2 regions of the Faecalibacterium intestinale genome follow, and region 1 is predicted to be linked to the other one. Evidence: a T-box and tRNA genes for the amino acid it is inferred to sense, from the RefSeq annotation. Region 1 holds a T-box; the other holds one or more tRNA genes.

Region 1 (10,604 bases):
ACAGTCTGTTTGATCTTGCCCTGCGCGGCGAGATCGCAAACTTTGTGCAGAACGCCCGCAGCGGACACTGCTATTTTTCTCTGCGGGACGAAGCCTGCAGCGTAAAAGCAGTGATGTTTCGCACCGATGCCCGCCGTATGGCGTTTCGCCCGGAGGAAGGAATGCGGGTGGTGGTGCGCTGCCGTGCTACCCTTTACGAGCGGGACGGCGCGTTTCAGGTCTATGTGAACGAAATGTTCCCGGATGGTCTGGGCGCGGCACAGCTTGCGCTGGAGCAGCTGAAGGCTCGGTTGGAAAAGGAAGGTCTGTTCGACCCCGCACATAAAAAGCCGCTGCCTGCGTACCCCAAATGTATTGGTGTCGTCACCAGTAAAACCGGGGCGGCGCTGCAGGATATCCGCAACGTGATCAGCCGCCGCTGGCCGTCTGTCCGGCTGCTGCTGTGCCCGGTAACGGTGCAGGGCTTTGAAGCCGCCCGGCAGATCGCTGCCGCCATCCACACACTGGATCAGAGCGGGCGGGTGGACGAGATCATTGTGGCACGGGGCGGCGGCAGCAGGGAGGACCTGTGGGTGTTCAACGCTGAGGAGATCGCCCGGGCGGCGTTTCGCTGCAAAACGCCGCTGATCAGCGCTATCGGACACGAGATCGACTACACTCTTCTGGACTTTGTGGCCGACCAGCGTGCACCCACACCGTCCGCTGCCGCAGAGCTCGCAGTGCCGGATCGGGAAGAGCAACAGCGCATTTTAAAAAATATTGAAGAAAATATTCACAAAAATATACAAAAACGGCTCGCGTTGTGTTATAATGGTCTGGAACAATACAACTTTTTGTTGGAGCAGAACGCGCCGGATAAAATCTTACAGCAGTATTCAAGCCGTCTACAGCAGATGCAGCAGGCCATTCAGACGCGGCAAAAAGTGCGTATGAATGATAAAAACGTGCAGCTGCAGCACGCGGCTGCACTGGCGTCATCACTGGATCCGTACCGTGTGCTGGCTCGCGGCTATGCTCTGGTGACCGATGCAAAAGGCAAGGTCTGCACCATGGAGCAGCTGCAGCCGGAGCAGACCATCTGCGTGCGCAGCCGGCAATATCAGGCACGATGCTGTGTAGAAACGGTGGAGGAGATCAATGAGAGCACCCAAAAGCTTTGAAGAAGGAATGGATCGGCTGAACGCGATCCTTGCGCAGATGCAGCAGGAGGATACCTCGCTGGCAGATTCCGTCAAGCTGTATGCGGAAGCTGCCACCCTGATGCAGTACTGCCACGCGACACTGGAAAAAACGTCGCTGCAGATCGAGGAGATCAATGCAAGGCTCGCACAGACCGTAGAAGCACCACAGGAGCAGGAGGAAGAATAATGGAATACAAGGCGCAATATCAGGAATATCTGCTGCAGGCTACGGCTGCACTGGATGCTGCCAGTGCCCGTTTTCTGCCCGAGGAATCGGAGGTGTGCAGAGCAGCCCGCTATAGTCTGCTGGGCGGCGGAAAGCGCATCCGCGCAATTCTGACGCTCAGCGTCTGCGATATGCTGGGCGGTGAGATGCAGGCGGCCGCACAGTTTGCAGCAGCTGTGGAGATGCTGCATTGCTACTCGCTGATCCACGACGATCTGCCATGCATGGACAATGATGATCTGCGCAGGGGACGCCCTTCCTGCCACAAAGCCTTCAGCGAGTCAACGGCAATGCTTGCTGGTGATGTGCTGCTGACCGAGGCCTTTGAGGTGATCGCCAATGCGCCCGCTGCACCGCAGATCTGCGTAGCAGCCGCCCGTGCGCTGGGCGCAGGTGCCGGCAGCCGCGGCATGGTCTACGGACAGGAGCTGGATCTGAAATATGAAGCGCTGGCAGCCACCGAGGAACAGCTGCGCCTTATCCATCGCAACAAGACCGGTGCGCTGATCAACGCCGCCGTCCAGATGGGCGCTGCTGCGGCCGGTGCAGCACCGCAGCAGTGCGAGATACTGGCCTCCTACGCATACGGGCTGGGACTGGTGTTCCAGATCGTGGACGATGTGCTGGATGTTACCAGCACTCCAGAGCAGCTGGGCAAGCCCATTGGCAGCGACAGTGAAAACGGTAAGACCACCTTTGTCACTCTGTACGGAGTGGACGGTGCAATGGCGCTGGCGCAAAAGCTGAACGAGCAGATCTGTAGTGATCTGCAGCAGCATTTTGGTGCAAAGGCGGCTTTCCTGCAGCAGCTGGCACAGCAGCTTCTGGTGCGCAAAAACTAAAGAAAAAGGAATACGGATATGCAGCTTATTCAAAACATCTTATCGGCCAATCAGATCTTGACCGCATCGCTTCTCAGTTGGTTCGTTGCACAGGTATTAAAGACGATCATCAACTTTATTCTGCTGGGCAAGTTTCAGCTGGAGCGGATGTGGGGCGATGGCGGTATGCCCAGCGCACACAGTGCGACCGTCTGTGCTATGGCCATTGTTACCGGGCGCAGCGCTGGGGTCTCCTCGCCCATTTTTGCGGTGGCCTGCGTGGTGGCTATTATCACCATGCACGATGCTATGGGCGTCCGGCACGAGACCGGCGAGCAGGCAAAGGTGCTGAACCAGATGATCGCCCAGTGGATCGATGTGAGCGAGAAAAACGCTCCCTTTTTGCAGAATATGCATCTGAAGGAAATGGTCGGCCACACGCCGCTGCAGGTCGTGGCAGGCGTGCTGCTCGGCTCGCTGGTGGGCTTTTTGTTCCCAGTCGTGTGATGAAATGCGGCCTTCTGCAGAAGCTGCTTTGTATTTGCGACAGAGCAGCGCAGAATGGCTGCGGTAGAAAAAGCGAAAGAACAAACGCATAAAGGACGTGTGAATATGGAGTCGTTGCTGGACAAGATCGATCAGCCCAGCGATCTTAAAAAGCTGAATGCACAGCAGGTGGAGAAGCTTTGCGCGGAGATACGGCATTTTATGCTGGAGAATATCTCCAAGACCGGTGGACATCTGGCCTCTAATCTTGGCACTGTAGAGCTGACCGTGGCACTGCACCGAGTGCTGGAAACGCCGAAGGATAAGATCGTATTTGATGTGGGACATCAGTGCTACACCCACAAGCTGCTTACCGGACGCCGGAAGCAGTTTGACCATTTGCGGCAGCTGGATGGCATTTCCGGCTTCCCAAACCCCAACGAAAGTGTGCACGATGCCTTTATTGCCGGACATGGCAATACAGCACTTTCGCTGGCCATTGGCATGGCATGGGCAAAAAAGATCAAGCATGAGCCCGGACTTGTGGTGGCACTGATTGGTGATGGCGCCTTTACCGGCGGCATGGTGTACGAGGGCATGAACAACATCGGCGGGCTGGACAATCTGCTTGTGATCCTGAATGATAACAAGATGTCCATCTCCAAAAATGTAGGTGCGCTGGCGCGGTATTTGACCCATCTGCGCACGACTACGGCCTATTACGACGCCAAGGACAATGTGCGCAGCTTTCTGGACGGTGTGCCATTGATCGGTCCGCCGATGAAAAAATCGCTGATGGGCGCAAAAACACTGGTGCGCCGCGCTATGTACCACTCCACCATGTTTGAGGATATGGGCTTTGAGTACATCGGCCCGGTAGACGGTCATAATGTGGAAGAGCTGGAGCGCACTCTGCGCTCGATCTACCAGCGGCCGGGTCCGCACTTTTTGCACGTTGTGACCAAAAAGGGCAAGGGCTATCAGCCGGCAGAGATGAACCCGGGCAACTATCACGGTGTATCTGCCTTTGACCCGGATGGAATGCCGGACCCGGAGGTTGCGCCGAAGGAGTCCTTCTCCACAGTTTTTGGTAAGCTGCTGGTGCAGGAGGGAACACAAAACCCGAAGCTTTGTGCGATCACTGCTGCCATGAAGTACGGCACCGGACTGCAGTTCTTTGCTCACCGCCACCCGCAGCGCTTTTTTGATGTGGGTATGGCAGAGCAGCACGCTGTTACTTTTGCGGCAGGCCTTGCCAGTCAGGGAATGCTGCCGGTGGTGTGCATCTACTCCACCTTCCTGCAGCGCTCCTATGACCAGATCATCCATGATGTCAATCTGCTAAAGGAAAATGTGCTCTTTGCCATTGACCGTGCGGGCTTTGTTCCCGCAGACGGCGAGACCCATCAGGGCATCTACGATGCAGCCTTCCTCAGCCAGCTTAACATCCCGGTCTATGCGCCTTCCAACTACGAAGAACTGCAATACTGGCTGCACTATCTGCTGCAGGATACAATCTCTGGCCCTCGTGCCATCCGCTACCCCCGCGGCGGCGAGAACACAAAGCTGGCGCAGTATCCCTGCACAAAGCAGGAGTACGACTTTTTGCAGCAGCTACCCGGGGCAGAGATCCTTCTGGTCAGCTATGCAGACGAGCTGGAGGATCTGCTGGATGCTGCCGACCAATTGAACGCTGCATCGCAAAATGCGGATGTTCTAAAGCTTGTAAAGCTGTATCCCTTTACAGATAAACTTATCGATGCTGTGTCGAAATATAAAATCGTACTGTTTGCAGAGGAGTGCGTTGCTGCCGGCGGGATCGGTGAGCATCTGGCTTACGCTTTGCAGCAAAACGGCTGGAATGGCCGCTTTTTGCACTGTGCTGTCCGCACAGCCTGTCTGCCCCATGCAACCGTCCCGCAGATCAAGCAATGCACCGGTCTGGATGCTGCGGATATTGTGCAGGCAGTCCGGGCTGCCCTCACGAAAGGAGAAAACGAGCTGTGAAAATTCGGTTGGACCAATATCTTGTGCAGAACGGACTTGTGCAGAGCCGGGAGCGCGCCAAAGCTTTGATCATGGCCGGTGTGGTTTTTGTCAACCAGCAAAAGGTGGACAAGGCCGGCGAGATGATCAAGGAGGACGCAGTTGTCGAGGTGCGTGGCCACGATATCGGCTATGTCAGCCGCGGCGGCCTGAAGCTGGAAAAGGCTATGAAGTGCTTCCCGCTTACCCCTGACGGCAAAGTGTGCATGGACATCGGTGCGTCCACCGGCGGCTTTACCGACTGTATGCTGCAAAATGGCGCAGTGAAGGTGTATGCCGTGGATGTTGGCTACGGTCAGCTGGCATGGAGCCTGCGGACGGATGAACGCGTGGTAAACATGGAACGCACGAACATCCGCTATGTCACGCCGGAGGATCTGGCAGAGCCCATTGAGTTTTTCAGTGTGGATGTTTCCTTTATTTCTCTGCATCACATCTTCCCGGTGGCGCAGCGCATCACCACCCCGGACGCTATGGGCGTCTGTCTGGTGAAGCCGCAGTTTGAGGCAGGCCGGGAGAAGGTGGGCAAAAACGGCGTGGTACGCGACCCTGCGGTGCATCGTGAGGTACTGCACAATGCCATGTCTTATGCTGCTGAAAACGGCTTTGTGGTGCGCGGGCTGGATTACAGCCCGGTCAAGGGGCCGGAGGGGAATATCGAGTACCTGATGTTTGTGCAGAAGAGCGATCAGCCCGCAGTGCTGGATGATGAAGCTGCCGCACAGGTGGTGGCAGCAAGCCATACCACACTGGATCGCTGAGGCTCAGCCGTCAGCAAAGGAGAAGCCGGTATGACGATCTACATTTCGCCCAATCCGGGCAAGACCTCCGCAAGCGAGATCGCGCTGCGTGCGGCGCAGATCCTGCTGACCCACGGTGCCGCTGTGCTGATGAGCGATGCTCTGAGGGAAAGCTGCAGCACGGCAGGGGTTGTTTATCTGCCGCTGGAGCAGTGTCTGGAACGCACGGATGTGATCCTGACCATCGGCGGGGATGGCACCATCCTGCACGAAGCAAATCTTTCGCTCCGGTACGCAAAGCCCATCCTCGGCATCAATCTGGGACGCTGCGGTTTTCTGGCCACCTGCGAGATCGGCGAAATGGAAACAAAGCTGGCCGCCGTGGCACGTGGCGAGTTTCAGCTGGACAACCGGATGCTTTTATATGCCCGGGTGCTTGGTCAGGATGGCTGGGAAGGTCATGCCCTCAACGATGTAGTTGTGACCAAGGGGCGCTTGCAGCAGGCCATCGACTTCAGCATTTACTGCGATGATATTCTGGTAGAGCACTACCGGGGCGATGGTGTCATTGTGGCGACCCCCACCGGCTCTACGGCCTACTCGCTGGCAGCCGGCGGCCCGATTCTGGACTCGCAGACCAAGGGCGTTGTAGTGACCCCTATCTGCCCTCACAGTCTGGCCAGTCCGGCCATGGTGTTTGCGCAGGAGCGCAAGCTGAATGTCTGCGTGGGACAGGTGGCAGATGATGAAGTGTTTATCAGCTGTGACGGTGGTGTGGGCTACCCCCTCAAGGCGGGTGCCACCGCAGAGATCCGCCTGTCTGATCAGAACGTCAAGCTTATCACTTTTGGGCGGGCAGACCAGTTTCAGGCTATTGACCAGAAACTGCGTAAAAGACAATAACACGGGAGGCGATTTTTAAGATGGCACGCAGCCGCAAAGAAGATACAAAAACAAAAGCGGAACGCTTGCAGACGATCCTGCGTCTGGTGCAGGAGCATCCCATCAGCCGACAGGAGGTGCTGCTGGAGCACCTGCGGAACGAGGGCTTTGAGGTGACGCAGGCCACCGTTTCCCGCGATATCCGGGAACTGTGCCTTGTAAAGGCAGCTACTACCGAGGGCTATCGCTATGTTTCCAGCCGGAACGAAAGCTTCAATCCCAAGACCCAAGGGCGCTTTGAGACTATCTTCCACGAGTCTGTTCTGGAGGTGGATTATGCCGGGCACGTTGTGCTGGTAAAATGCTATTCCGGCATGGCCAATGCCGCCTGCGAGGTTTTTGACGCTTTGCAGTGGAAAAACGTTGTTGGCACCCTTTCCGGTGATGACACCTTTTTAATCGTTGCGCGCTCTGAGCGCGATGCCAAGACCATTTGTTCGGAGCTGACCCGTTATGTGGGACAGAGATGACGGTAGGAGAACGAAGCCATGCTGAGTAGCCTGCAAATTGAAAATGTTGCCGTGATCCAGAAGGCAGAGGTGCACTTTGAACCGGGACTGAACGTACTGACCGGCGAGACCGGTGCGGGCAAATCCATCCTGATCGATTCCATCAATGCGATCCTTGGCAACCGCACCTCTAAAGACTTGGTGCGTACCGGGGCTTCAAAGGCGGTGATCCGCGCCGCCTTTGAACAGGTGCCGTCTGCTGTGCTGGATAAGCTGGAGCAGTCCGGCTACGAGCGCTCCGAAGCACTGCTGCTCAGCCGCGAGATCACCGCTGAGGGTAAAAGCAGCTGCCGCATCAACGGAATGCCGGCTACGGCAGCTGTTCTGCGGGATCTGTGCGGCGGTCTGATCAACATCAACGGTCAGCACGATTCCGTAGGTCTGCTCAATCCGGCGCACCATCTGGGGATTCTGGATGATTATGCGCAGAATCGCACTGTTTTTCAGGAGTACTATACCTTGTACCGGAAACTGGTGCAGGTCAAGCGGGAGCTGGATGCTCTGATCACTGACGAAGCTGAAAAGCAGCGCAAGATTGATCTGCTGCAATATCAGGTGCAGGAAATTGAGGATGCCGGACTGACTGCCGGTGAGGAGCAGACGCTGGAAAACCGCCGGAAGGTGCTGTCCAATGCATCTGCCATCCGGGATCGTCTGGCACAAAGCTATGCGCTGCTATCCGGCAGTGATGACGCTGCAGGTGCGGTGGATCTGCTGGGGGAAACCTCTAACGCAGTGGATGCCGCTGCGCAGTTGGACCCTGCGCTTACAGCCGCCGCTGCGCAGCTGCTGGACTTATACTATAATGCCAAGGACGTGGCCGCAGATCTGATCGGGCGGCTGGATGCCTATGACACCAACGATGCAGAGCTGGACGAGGTGGAGCAGCGGCTGGATCTTTTGTACCGGCTGAAGCGCAAGTACGGCAACACGGTGGAGGATGTGATCGCTTTCGGGCAGAAGGCCCGGGAGGAGCTGGATAGCATCCAGCATTCCCAGCAGCGCTATGATGCCTTGCAGGCGGAAAAATTGCGTCTTTACGAAAAAGCGCGGGGAAAAGCAGAGGTGCTGACCCAGACCCGGCTGAAAGCCTTTGAGGAATTGAACACCCGCATTTCCGGCACGCTGGACTTTTTGAATATGCCGGGCGTGCGCATGACCTTGCGGCACACCCGCGGTCCGCTGGCCAGCCACGGGCAGGACAGCGTTGAATTCTACATCTCAACAAACCCCGGTGAAGCGCCTAAGCCGCTGGCTAAAATCGCGTCCGGCGGCGAGCTGAGCCGTATCACCCTTGCCATCAAGAACGCAATGGCCGATAAGGACGCTGTGCCAACCGTGATCTATGATGAGATCGACAGCGGCGTGTCCGGCAAGGCGGCGGGACGCATCGGTGAGGTGCTGCGCCAGAGCGCACAGGGACATCAGATCCTGTGCATCACCCATACGGCGCAAATCGCAGCGCTGGCCGACTGCCATCTGCTCATCCAGAAAAACGTGTCCAACGAGCGCACCTATACCGAGATCCATCCGCTGGACGAAAATGGCCGCGTAGAAGCCTTGGCGCGTCTCATCTCCGGCGACCATGTCACCGAACTTTCCCGCGCCAATGCACGGGAAATGCTGCAGGAGCGCAAGCACAGCGGTTGATTCATAGGAATGCATTTATGCAGAAAAAGACAGCTCTTGACAAGGCGGCGGTCTTGTGATAGAGTAGACACTGTTAATGGCGATGAAGGGAACAAGTACCCTGAAGCGTTCTGTCCAGAGAAGTCCCGGTTGGTGCAAGGGATCACAGAACAGCGGGGGAAATACCTCCCGGAGCTGCAGGCTGAATGCGTAAGGCTAGTAGGCTGTGCCGCGTGCGAGCGTTAAAGACGCAGGAGTGTCACTCTACTCTGGGGTGTGCACTCGTAAGGCCGTTTCTGTGAGGAAACGGCAAACAGAGGTGGTACCGCGAAGTTATCTCGCCCTCTGCCAAATTTATTTTTGGCAGAGGGCGTTTTTGTTTCCTCTGCCCCAAAAACAGGAGGTTTTTCCCATGACGCTGTACGAAGAACTGAAAGCTCGTGGTCTGGTAGCCCAGATTACGGATGAAGAGATCATCGATTTGATCAACAATGGCAAGGCTACCTTTTACATCGGCTTTGACTGCACTGCCGACAGTCTGACCGCCGGCCATTTTCTGGCACTGACCCTGATGAAGCGCCTGCAGCTGGCTGGCAACAAGCCCATCGCCCTGATTGGCGGCGGCACTACCATGATCGGTGACCCCTCCGGCCGCACCGATATGCGCAAGATGCTGACCAAGGACGATATCGCCCACAATGCCGCCTGCTTTAAAAAGCAGATGGAGAAGTTCATTGATTTCTCCGAAGGCAAGGCTCTGATGGTGAACAACGCCGACTGGCTGCTGGATCTGAACTACGTTGAGCTGCTGCGCGAGGTGGGCGCCTGCTTCTCCGTGAACAATATGCTGCGCGCCGAATGCTACAAGCAGCGCATGGAGAAGGGTCTGTCCTTCTTAGAGTTCAACTACATGATCATGCAGAGCTACGACTTCTACTATATGTTCCAGCACTACGGCTGCAATATGCAGTTCGGCGGCGATGACCAGTGGAGTAATATGCTGGGCGGCACTGAGCTGATCCGCCGCAAGCTGGGCAAGGATGCCTACGCCATGACTGTGACCCTGTTGACCGACTCTCAGGGCAAGAAGATGGGCAAGACCGCCGGCAACGCTGTCTGGCTGGATCCCAACAAGACCAGTCCCTTCGAGTTCTACCAGTACTGGCGCAACGTGGGCGATGCCGATGTGATGAAGTGCATTCGGATGCTCACCTTCCTGCCGCTGGAGCAGATCGAAGAGATGAGCACTTGGCAGGATCAGCGCCTGAACGAAGCCAAGGAGATCCTTGCTTACGAGATGACCAGCATGGTGCATGGCAAGGAGGAGGCCGAAAAGGCTCAGAATGCTGCCCGTGCACTGTTCAGCGGCAACGCGATGGATACCGAGCATATGCCCAGCACCCAGCTGACCGAGGCTGACCTGACGGACGGCGCTATCGGCATCCTGACCCTGATGGTCAAGGCCGGTCTGGCTGCTTCCAACGGCGAAGCACGCCGTCTGGTGGTGCAGGGCGGTGTGCTGGCAGACGGCGAAAAGGTCGCTGCTCCCACTGTCAGCTTTACCGCAGAGCAGCTGGCCAAGGGTATCGTGATCAAGAAGGGTAAAAAGATCTACCACAAGGTAACGCTGTAAAAAAGCATTATTAAAAATGGTCCAGAAACGTCTGTAGGCGTTTCTGGACCATTTTTTACATTTTGGCGCGTAACAGCCGCTGATGGCCTGCAAATCAAACCGGAAACGCAACTGCCCCCTCCGGCCTATTGCTGTTACAGCTCGTACGCCTTTTTCAGCGCTTCATAGGCAGCATCTTCGTTTTCAGCGTGGACGAGCAGAGAGATATCCAGATCGCTGGTGGTGATCAGCAATACCTCGATACCAGCCATAGCCAGTGCGTTCAGCGCCCGCGCAGCCACGCCGCAGCTGGTGACCATATCCTCGCCGAACAGATTCAGCTTGGAGTAGCCCACGCTGATCAGAGGAGAAGCCTTGGCGTCCTTATCCAGATTTGCCGCCGAGATTGCTT
Region 2 (10,604 bases), on a different contig from region 1:
CCTTAGCACCACCTTTGACCGGTAAGAAAAAAGCACGCAGAAACGAAACGGCGTGCTCTTGACAGAAACCTCAAAAGTGGGTATACTGTAAATAGAAAAGGCACTGCGACAAGCGGTTGGCCTTTTTGATGAGGATTCTTAAAACTCAAGAACCGTCACCGGCCAGGGTGGCGGTTCTCGCTTTTTACCTTGATGGTAAATACCAATCCGAAGATATGGAACGTCAAAGTAATTGGCATAAGCTTCACCTCCTTTCGGAAGTGGGGCCGAACCGCCTGCCGTTATGTGCAGTGCCTTGCTGCTAGAGCAGCAACTCTATAATAGCATATAATTCGACAAATGACAAGTAAAACCCCCGGAGCACAAAAGCGCTCCGGGGGTTTTGTATCGGGTCAGAAAGGCAAATGCTTAGTAAGCAACGCCCCAGTAGACCATGGCCTTGGCGGGCTTACCGCAGCAGGGGCACACATCGCTGAGATGCTCCTGCTCAAAGGGCATACAACGGCTGGAAAGTCCGGCCTCTTCCTTCATCTTCATCTCGCAGGCCAGATCGCCGCACCACATGGTCTTGATGTAGCCGGTGTTGGCCTTTGCCAGCTCCTTCACCTCGTCCATGGTGGTGGCAGCCCAGGTGCGCTTTTCGCGGTTTTCCAGCGCACGCTGGTACAGATCCTTGCGCAGAGCTTCCAGCTGGGCGGGGATGGCGGTCTCCAGCTCGTCCAAGCTTACAAAGACCTTCTCACGGGTGTCGCGGCGCACCAGCACGCACTGGTTCTTTTCCAGATCTTTGGGGCCGATCTCAAGGCGCAGGGGCACGCCCTTCATCTCCCACTGGGCAAACTTCCAGCCGGGGGCGTTGTCGCTGTCGTCCAGCTTCACGCGGGCGTACTTGCTGATCTTCTCTGCCAGCTCGGCAGCCTTCTCGGAAACGCCGGGCTTGTGGGCGGCAATGGGCACCACCACCACCTGAATGGGGGCAATGGCCGGGGGCAGGATCAAGCCGTCGTCATCGCCATGGGTCATGATGATGGCACCCACCAGACGGGTAGAAACGCCCCAGCTGGTCTGGAACGGATGATGCAGCTGGTTGTCGCGGCCGGTAAAGGTGACATCGTAAGCCTTGCTGAACTTATCGCCAAAGTAGTGGCTGGTGCCGCTCTGCAGTGCCTTGCCGTCCTTCATCATGGCTTCGATGGTGTAGGTGGCTTCGGCACCGGCAAACTTTTCCTTGTCGGTCTTGCGACCCTTTACCACGGGGATCGCCAGATCCTGCTCGCAGGTGTCTGCATAGCAGTTCAGCTGCTGCTGGGTCTCAGCCTCGGCCTCGGCAGCGGTCTCGTGGATGGTGTGACCCTCCTGCCACCAGAACTCGCGGCTGCGCAGGAAGGGACGGGTGGTCTTTTCCCAGCGCACTACGCTGCACCACTGGTTGTACTTCATGGGAAGCTCACGGTAGCTGTGCAGCACGCGGGACCAGTGGTCGCAGAACATGGTCTCGCTGGTGGGACGCACCGCCAGACGCTCTTCCAGCTTGTCGGAGCCGCCCATCGTGACCCACGCCACCTCCGGCGCGAAGCCATTGACGAGCTCGCCTTCCTTCTGCAGCAGGCTCTCCGGGATCAGCACCGGCATAGCCACATTCTCATGGCCGGTAGCCTTGAACCGGGCATCCAAATCCTTCTGGATCAGCTCCCAGATGGCCTGACCATAGGGGCGCAGGATGATAAAGCCCTTCACACTGGAATACTCCACCAGCTCTGCCTTCACGCAGATATCAGTGTACCACTGTGCAAAGTTTTCTTCCTGGCTGGTGATCGCCTGCACGAGCTTCTTGTTGTCTTTTGCCATTTTGTTATATCCTCCCAAGGCCGTGCGCCAAACGCTTTACGTTCCGCACGAACCATAATAAAGCCCCGCCTGCCTGCACGGCCGTGTGCCGCACTGCAAAGGCGGGGCTTTTGCCTAAAAGAATCAGTTCTGCGCGTGGCTGTCCACAAAGTTTACCACATCGCCTACGGTGCGCAGGGACTCGATGGCGTCGTCCGGCACCTCGATGCCAAACTCGTCCTCCAGCGTCATCACCATATCTACGATATCCAGACTGTCAGCCTCAAAATCGCTCATGATATCACTTTCCAGCGTGATCTTTGCCGGGTCAACGTCCAGCTGCTCAGCCAGCAATGCACGGATTTTCTCAAAAGTATCCATTCCTGTGGTCTCCTTTTTGCAGTTGTATTGCATACGCGTACAGCCCGCCGTGCCCCGGAAAACCTCCGGTATCCGGCACGGCCTTGCCTGCTGTACAAAGCGCTCTCTTTTTTTATATCCCATGCAGTGCGTATTGTCAAGCCCTGTTTTGCAGCAACTGAAGAAAATTGTCTGAAAGCTGCTTTTTCCCTTGACATCTCGTGCCGGTTTTTTTATCATTATAAAGTAATGAGTTTACGGGGACTGACCGGTCCCTTTTATAAGGAGCGATAAGCATGAAGCTTTCATTCACCAAAATGCAGGGCTGCGCCAACGATTATATCTATCTGGACTGCCGCACCTCCGGCGTGCCGGAGGATATCGCAGCGCTTTCACAGCGGCTGTCCCGGCGGCACTTTTCCATCGGCGCGGACGGCATTATCTGCATCTGCGCACCGGTCACAGCCGGGGCAGACGCCATGATGCGCATCTTCAATGCGGACGGCAGCGAGGGTAAGATGTGCGGCAACGGCATCCGCTGCGTGGCCGAGTGGCTGTACACCCACGGCATGGCAAAGCCGAAGCTTGCCATCGACACCCTCAGCGGCTTAAAGACCGTTGCCCGCATGGGCGAAGGTCTGTGGCAGGTAGAGATGGGCACCTACACCGCCATGGCAGCGGCGCTGCCCGCCGTGAACATGGGCGAAGGACCGCTGGTAGACCTACCCCTGCAGGTGGAAGAGAACCTGTGGCGGGTGACCTGTATCAGCGTGGGCAATCCCCATTGTGTGACCATTGTGCCGGATGTGGACAGCCTGAAGCTGGAGCAGATCGGCCCGGGCTTTGAGCACCACGAAAACTTCCCGGAGCGCATCAACACCGAGTTTGTGCAGGTGGTGGACGCCACCCACCTGAAAATGCGTGTGTGGGAGCGCGGCAGCGGCGAGACATGGGCCTGCGGCACCGGCACCTGTGCCACTGTGGCAGCCCTGACCGAGCTGGGCATCTGCCCCGCCGGGGAGGATGTCCATGTGCAGCTGCGCGGCGGCGAGCTGACCATCCGGGTGCTGCCCGGCAAGCAGCTGTTGATGACCGGCGCTGCCGAGACCGTGTGCGAGGGCACGACCGAAGTGTAAATAAGAACCCTCTCAGTCGCCTGACGGCGACAGCTCTCCCGAAGGGCGAGCTTTTCTGCATCAAGAGGAAAAGTTTCCCTTCAAAATGAAAAGCTCCCCCCTCGGGGGAGCTGGCATCGAGCGGATGCGAGATGACTGAGAGGGTTCCACAATATAGAAGCGAGGGAAAGTATCATGAAGATGAACAAGCATTACAATGAGCTGAAGGCCAGCTACCTGTTCGTGGACATTGCCCACAAGGTGGCTGCGTATCAGGAAGCACACCCGGAAAAGGAGATCATCCGTCTGGGCATCGGCGATGTGACCCAGCCGCTGGCGAAGTGCGTGGTGCAGGCTATGCGCGACGCCGCCGAGGAGATGGGCACCAAAGAGGGCTTCCACGGCTACGGCCCGGAGCAGGGCTACCCCTTCCTCAAGCAGGCTATTCAGGGCTACTACGCCAGCCGCGGCACCCAGCTTGCCGAGGACGAGATCTTTATCTCGGACGGCGCGAAGAGCGACCTTGCAAACCTGCTGGGTCTGTTCGATGTGGACAACACCGTGCTGGTACCGGACCCCGTGTATCCCACCTATGTGGACGATAACGTTACCGATGGCCGCAAGATCATTTACAGCCGCACCGGGCAGGAGAACGGCTTCCTCGGGATGCCGGACGAGAGCGTGAAGGCAGATATCATCTATATTTGCAGCCCCAACAACCCCACCGGCGCTGCCTACACCCGCGCACAGCTGAAGGCATGGGTGGATTACGCCCGCAAGAATGATGCCATCATCCTGTACGATGCCGCTTACGAGTGCTTTATCTCGGACGGCGAGCTTGCCCGCAGCATCTTCGAGATCGAGGGTGCACGCGAGTGTGCCGTGGAGATCTGCTCCTTCTCCAAGATCGCAGGCTTTACCGGCACCCGCTGCGGCTACACCGTCGTGCCCAAGGAGCTGGAGCGCGAGGGCATGAGCATCAACAAGCTCTGGCTGCGCCGCCAGACCACCAAGTTCAACGGCGTGCCCTATGTGGTGCAGCGCGCCGCTGCTGCTGTGTTCACCGAGAGCGGCATGGCTGAGATTCAGTCTAATCTGGACTACTACCGCCGCAACGCAAAGGTCATCGCCGATGCACTGGACGAGTGCGGCGTGTGGTACTGCGGCGGCAAGAACAGCCCCTACATCTGGCTGCGCTGCCCCGGCAACATGAAGAGCTGGGAGTTCTTCGACTGGCTGCTGGAAAACTGCGGCGTGGTGGGCACCCCCGGCGTGGGCTTCGGTGAGTGTGGCGAGGGCTACTTCCGCCTGACCGCCTTCGGCGATGCGGAAAAGACCAAGCTTGCCGCCGAGCGCATCAAGACCGCGATCAAGGCGCTGTAAAACCTATAAAAATTGCACCCGCTGTCCGTTTTGGGCGGCGGGTGTATTTTTTTACGCATTCTCTTGACAAATCTGTATCTACTGTATATACTGTACATATACAGACAAAACGAAAGTGTCAAAGGAGCAGCCGATGGAACTGTTTATCAACAACAAAAGCGGCGCGCCTATCTATGACCAGATCTACAACCAGATCAAGCAGCAGATCATCAGCGGGGCTTTACAGCCGGACGAGGCCATGCCCTCCATCCGGGGGCTGGCACGGGATCTGCGCATCAGCGTCATTACCACCAAGCGCGCCTACGATGAACTGGAAAAAGAGGGCTTTCTTTACGCAGTACCGGCAAAGGGCTTTTTTGTAGCCCCGAAAAACACCGAGCTGCTGCGGGAAGAAAACCTGAAAAAGATTGAAGCGCATCTTACCGAAGCCGTCCGCCTGTCCGCATCCTGCGGGCTGAGCAGGGAAGAACTGCGGGAGATGCTGGAACTGCTATGGGAGGGCTGAATATGAACGCACTGGAACTGCAGGGGCTTACAAAGCACTATAAGGACTTTACCCTTGGGCCGCTGGACCTGACCCTGCCCGGGGGCACGATTTGCGGACTGATCGGTGAAAACGGAGCGGGCAAAAGCACCACCATCCGGCTGATCTTAGACATGGTGCAGCGGGACGGCGGCACCGTGACCATCCTCGGCAGGGACAGCCGCACCGCTTCCGTCCGCACCAAAGAGGAGATCGGCGTGGTGTTGGGCAGCGAGGGCATCCCCCTGTGCCTGAACGCGGTGCAGGCGGGCAAGGTGATGGCGGGCATCTATCAGAACTGGGACGCTGCCGCCTATGCGGAGCTGTGCCAAAAGTTCGGTCTGCCGGACAAAAAGCAATACAAGGACTACTCCACCGGCATGAAGATGAAGCTGTGCATCGCCGTGGCACTGGCGCACCACCCGAAGCTGCTGCTTTTGGACGAAGCTACCAACGGGCTGGACCCGGTGGTGCGGGACGAGGTGACCGACCTGCTGCTGGACTTTGCCCGGGACGAAAACCACTCCATCCTCATCTCCTCCCACATCGTAAGCGACTTGGAAAAGCTGTGCGACACCATCGCCTTCCTGCACAAGGGCAGGCTGCTGCTCTGTGAAGAAAAGGACGCCCTGCGGGAGGAATATGCCCTGTGGCATGGCACGGCGGCGCAGCTGGCGGCACTGGATGCACAGGTGTACGGTAAGCGTGTCACTCCTTACGGTGCCGAGGCGCTTGTGCGCCGGGACGCAATGCCCGCCGGAGCAGAGCTTGCCCCGGTGAGCATTGAGGAATTGTTTGTACTGATGGTGAAAGGGGAGAACGTGCAATGAAAGGTCTGTTATTGAAGGATGCCTATCAGCTGTGGAGCTACACCAGATGGATCATTCTGGCGTCGGTAGCCATGATGCTGATGGGAACGTTTTTCATGAAGGAAGGGTCTAATTTCTTTATGCTGTACGGCGGGCTTTTGCTGGGCATCCTGCCCATGACCTTGCTGGCTTACGACCAGAACGGCCGGTTCAGCGCTTACAGCGCCGCCCTGCCGGTGACAAAAGAGCAGATCGTGGGCGGCAAATACCTCATCGGACTGTGCGGTATGGTGCTGGCGGAGCTGCTGAGCATGGCAACTTTGGCGGCCGCACAGCTGCTCTGGGGTACGGTGACGGTGCAGATCACCGTGGCGACCCTGCTTCAGGTGGCGATGCTGACCCTGCTGGGCAACATTATTTTGCTGCCGCTGGCCTACCGCTTGGGCTACCAAAAAGCCCGGTATGCGTACTACCTGTGCATCGGTCTGCTTGCAAGCTTTATGGGATATTTCGTTTCTTCGGGGGACAGCGCTTTGGACAGCATCCTGCCCGCGCAGGGTTCGCTGCTGGTGCTGGTGGTCGTGCTGGCGGCGGCGCTGGCGCTGTATGCCCTCTCGTGGCGGTTGTCCGTTGCATGGTACGGAAAGGCAGAGCAGTAAAATGAAGAAAAGCCAAATCGCGGGCATCCTGTTCGGCGTTGCCATGGGCGTTTTGTTCAGTGTGTCGATGGGGACAGTGGGTTTTGCGCTGGGTGCCGGTTTTGTCAGTCTGGGCATGGTGATGTTTGAAGGGCTGGATGACCCGCAGGATAAAAAATAAGGTGTAAAAATGCGCCGCCCCTGCCGGAAAAGCTTCTCCGGTAAGGGCGGCGCTGTATTATTTTTCAGTTTTCTCTGTGCTTTTTTGTGCAGCTTCCAGCTCATCCACCCGCTTTTGCAGGGCGGTGATCTTATCGTCCATTTTCAAAAATGTCCAGACCAGAACGGCCAGCACCAGCGCGGGAGGAACAACCATCCACAGGGACTGCTGGCACCAGAGCAGCAGCGAATAGCCGCCAAACACAGTAAAGAGAAACACGGCAAACAGGCTTGCAGCCAGCACAGCAAAAAATCCCATACAGAAAGTCTCCTTTCGCTTATTCTTCTGTTTCTTCCTCGTCCGGGTCCAGCTCGATGCTGAACACGGCTTTTTTCAGCTTGCCGCAGCCCTGCGCCTTCAGGCCGGATTTATACGGTTCCCCGGCCAGATACAGGGCAAAGCGTCCCTCGCACAGCATTCCGGCAATGCTGGTACCGGCGGTGCCTACGGTGGTGTCGGCGGTCTCGTCGGTGGGCTTGGTGGGAGTCAGCTCTGCCAGACTTACCTCAAACAGCTCGCTGCCGTCCAAGTCGGTCTCCAGCGTGATGTGATTGTCGTGCCGCTGGAACAGTGCCTTGTCGGAGGTCTGGGGTGTGACGGTACTCACAGTGACCACCGCCTTGTCCCCATCGATGCGGGTGCGCCCGGCAGGCAGGGTGGTGATATCCCGCGCCATGATGTACTCGATGACAGTGTCCAGATTGTCGCTTACGCCCAGATAATTGGGCAGGTTGTTCAGGGTATCGTAGATCATGGAAAAGTCCTCCATCTGTATCGTTTTGGTTACTTGTATGGTATCACAGGTCGGGGGCAGATGCAATATCTGTGGGGGAGAGTATAAATCGATATTGCTCGAATCTCCCCTTGCACCCCTTTTGCATAGCAGATAAAACAGAAACACCAGTACCCGGTTCGGATATTGGAGTTCTTGGCGGGCGCGGGTGGATTGCGCGAGCCGCGCAGAAAAGGAGCCCGGGTCGCGGCTCCCAGCGGCTGCATCGTGCCTTGGGCGGCACGCGCATCCTGCTGGCCGCAGCCCCAACAGCTCCTCCCTGTTTCTGCCGCTGGCAGCGGTCGTCGCTGTTGCACAGGGGCTTTTTTACCCGCCGGACTGTTCGGCGGGTCGATGCTGTTCGAATCCACCCACATTTGTGAGTCTCACGCACAAGCAAAACAAAAAACTCCAGCGTGCTAAATACGCTAGAGCTTTTTTGGTGGGCGCGGGTGGATTCGAACCACCGAAGCTGAAAGCAGCAGATTTACAGTCTGTCCCCATTGGCCACTCGGGAACACGCCCATATTCTTTTTTACAGCCACGCGGACTGCTTGTATATGTTACCACTGAAAACGCGGTTTGTCAACCCATAATTTGGGCTGAGCGCAAAAAATAAGAAAGAAATGCAGCAAACACAAAAGCCCTCCCGTCCGGGTGTGCTTTACAGCGTCCGGGCGGGAGGGCTTTTCAGCCTGACAAAAACAGGTCAGGAGAAGATCACTTCTGGTTCTTCATGTAGATGTGGTGCGGCAGACCGGCGATGTACAGCGGGGTCAGCTCGGCCTGGATCAGCGGACGGGCGTAGTCCAAGAAGTCCTCGGTCATCTGGGTATGGTTGTTGTTCATCCAGCTCAGGGGAACCTTCTTTTCCAGGTTGGCGACCTCGCTGATGGGATGCAGCTCGGTGGTGCACTGGTAGGGGTTGTTGGAGATGCGCTTCAGCGCAACCATCTGCCCGGTAACGCCCTCAAAGGCTGCCTTGGCAGCGGCACCGCCTACCTGATAGGCTTCGGTGATGTCGGTGCGGCTGGTCAGGTGACCGGCGCAGCGCTGCAGGGTGGAAAGCTCGATGCAGCGGGTCTTGGTGTCCAGATTGCGGGCAACCACATTGGCCAGATACCGTGCAGTACCGGTCAGTGCCTTGTGGCCGAAAGCGTCCACTGCGTGCACGTCGTCCGCCAGCTCACAGACATAGCGGCCGTCCTCCAGCTTTACGCCCTCGGAAACAGCAATGACGATGCTGGGCTTCTTTTCCTGCATCACACGCACCTTTTCCACAAAGCGCTCCACATTGAAGGGAACCTCGGGCAGGCAGATCATGTCCACGCCCTCGCAATCGTCGCTCTTGGCCAGTGCGGCAGCGGCGGTCAGCCAGCCGGCGTTGCGGCCCATGATCTCCACCGCGGTGACGTACTTGGTGCCGTACACGGTGGCGTCACGGATGATCTCCTTCATCACAACGCCGATGTACTTGGCCGCAGAGCCGTAACCGGGAGTATGATCGGTGACCATCAGGTCGTTGTCGATGGTCTTGGGCACGCCCATAAAGCGGATGTCGCTGCCAACGCGCTGGCCGTAGTCTGCCAGCTTGCCGATGGTGTCCATGGAGTCGTTGCCGCCGATGTAGAAGAAGTAGCCGATGTTCAGCTTTTCTAGAATGGCGAACAGCTTTTTGTACACCGCCTCGTCATCCCGCCAGTCGGGCAGCTTGTAGCGGCAGCTGCCCAGAAAGCTGGACGGGGTGCGCTTGAGCAGCTCGATGTCCAGGTCATCGGTCAGCAGGGTGGAAAGATCCACCACCCGCTCCTCCAGCAGACCGGCAACACCGTTGCACATACCGTACACGATGTCTGCGCCGCGGTTCTTGCAGCTTTCAAAGACACCCGCCAGACTGGCATTGATGACAGAGGTGGGGCCGCCGGACTGACCGACGATTGCGTTTTTTCCCATGATGATTTCTCCTTTTTTGTTTTTTCTGTTTCGGCTATAAAAACGTGCAGTTGCACGAAAACAGACGCGGAAGGGAAAGGGAGATCACAGACGGATGTGGCGGGGGGTACCGTTCACATACACAGGAGTTACCTCGTCCAGGATCAGCGGACGGGCGTACTCCTCAAAGGCTTCGGTCACCTGCATCCCGTCCGGAGTGATCCATTCCAGCGGGACTTTCTTTTCCAGATTTGCCACCTGCTGCACATCCACAGACTCGGTGATGCACTGGTACGGGTAGTTGGAAACGCGCTTGAGGGCGATCATGCGGCCGCTCTCGCCCGCAAAGGCAGCAGCGGCAGCGGCACCGCCAACGGCGTAGGCCTCGTTCACATCCGTGCGGCTGGCCAGATGGCTGGCGCAGCGCTGCAGGGTGGAGAACTCGATGGCGCGGCTCTTGCACTGCAGTTTGTCGTGGATGAGCTCCGAAAGGTAACGGCTGGTGCCGCTGAGGATGGCCTTGTGACCAAAGGCGTCCAGCTGCCCGGCGGTGGAAACCAGATCGCACAGGTAAGTGCCGTCTGCGGTCTTTACGCCCTCGCTGGCTGCGATGATAACGTTGGACTTTACCCGCTGCAGCTCGTCCACCCGGGCAAGGAACTTATCCTGATCGAAGGGCACTTCCGGCAGCAGGATCAGGTCGGGGCCTTCGCAGTCCTCGCCGCCTGCCAGACAGGCCGCACCAGCCAGCCAGCCAGCGTGACGACCCATGATCTCGGCCACCGTCACGCTGCGGATGTTGTAAACCGAGGAGTCGCGGATGACTTCCTTCAAGATGGTGGCAATGTACTTTGCGGCAGAGCCGTAGCCGGGGGTGTGGTCGGTGAGACACAGATCGTTGTCGATGGTTTTGGGCACACCGATGAACCGCACACTGCTGCCCACCTGCTGCCCGTAGCGGGACAACTTCGCGATGGTATCCATCGAGTCGTTGCCGCCGATGTAGAACACGGCGCAGATGTCGT

The links. The T-box of region 1 lies ahead of tyrS (tyrosine--tRNA ligase). A T-box ahead of a tRNA ligase gene usually reads a tRNA of that ligase, here a tRNA-Tyr.
Region 2: it has a tRNA-Tyr gene. The T-box ahead of tyrS (tyrosine--tRNA ligase) is inferred to sense a tRNA for this amino acid. The anticodon was not compared.

The regions. Positions count from the first base shown of each region.
Region 1 is NZ_JBBMEN010000001.1:166,267-176,870, forward strand. It holds gene xseA (exodeoxyribonuclease VII large subunit) at 1-1,160, shown strand, start outside; gene xseB (exodeoxyribonuclease VII small subunit) at 1,138-1,368, shown strand; gene WMO20_RS00760 (polyprenyl synthetase family protein) at 1,368-2,249, shown strand; gene WMO20_RS00765 (divergent PAP2 family protein) at 2,268-2,735, shown strand; gene dxs (1-deoxy-D-xylulose-5-phosphate synthase) at 2,841-4,721, shown strand; gene WMO20_RS00775 (TlyA family RNA methyltransferase) at 4,718-5,521, shown strand; gene WMO20_RS00780 (NAD(+)/NADH kinase) at 5,552-6,403, shown strand; gene WMO20_RS00785 (arginine repressor) at 6,424-6,912, shown strand; gene recN (DNA repair protein RecN) at 6,931-8,601, shown strand; T-box leader at 8,675-8,929, shown strand; gene tyrS (tyrosine--tRNA ligase) at 8,993-10,213, shown strand; gene WMO20_RS00800 (ACT domain-containing protein) at 10,348-10,604, opposite strand, start outside.
Region 2 is NZ_JBBMEN010000002.1:54,889-65,492, reverse strand. It holds gene WMO20_RS02055 (aldose 1-epimerase family protein) at 1-25, shown strand, start outside; gene proS (proline--tRNA ligase) at 409-1,848, opposite strand; gene acpP (acyl carrier protein) at 1,972-2,208, opposite strand; gene dapF (diaminopimelate epimerase) at 2,484-3,323, shown strand; gene WMO20_RS02035 (LL-diaminopimelate aminotransferase) at 3,498-4,685, shown strand; gene WMO20_RS02030 (GntR family transcriptional regulator) at 4,771-5,190, shown strand; gene WMO20_RS02025 (ABC transporter ATP-binding protein) at 5,193-6,038, shown strand; gene WMO20_RS02020 (ABC-2 transporter permease) at 6,035-6,676, shown strand; gene WMO20_RS02015 (hypothetical protein) at 6,678-6,836, shown strand; gene WMO20_RS02010 (hypothetical protein) at 6,894-7,133, opposite strand; gene WMO20_RS02005 (NanQ anomerase/TabA/YiaL family protein) at 7,153-7,629, opposite strand; tRNA gene WMO20_RS02000 (tRNA-Tyr) at 8,088-8,172, opposite strand; gene WMO20_RS01995 (6-phosphofructokinase) at 8,368-9,600, opposite strand; gene WMO20_RS01990 (6-phosphofructokinase) at 9,685-10,604, opposite strand, start outside.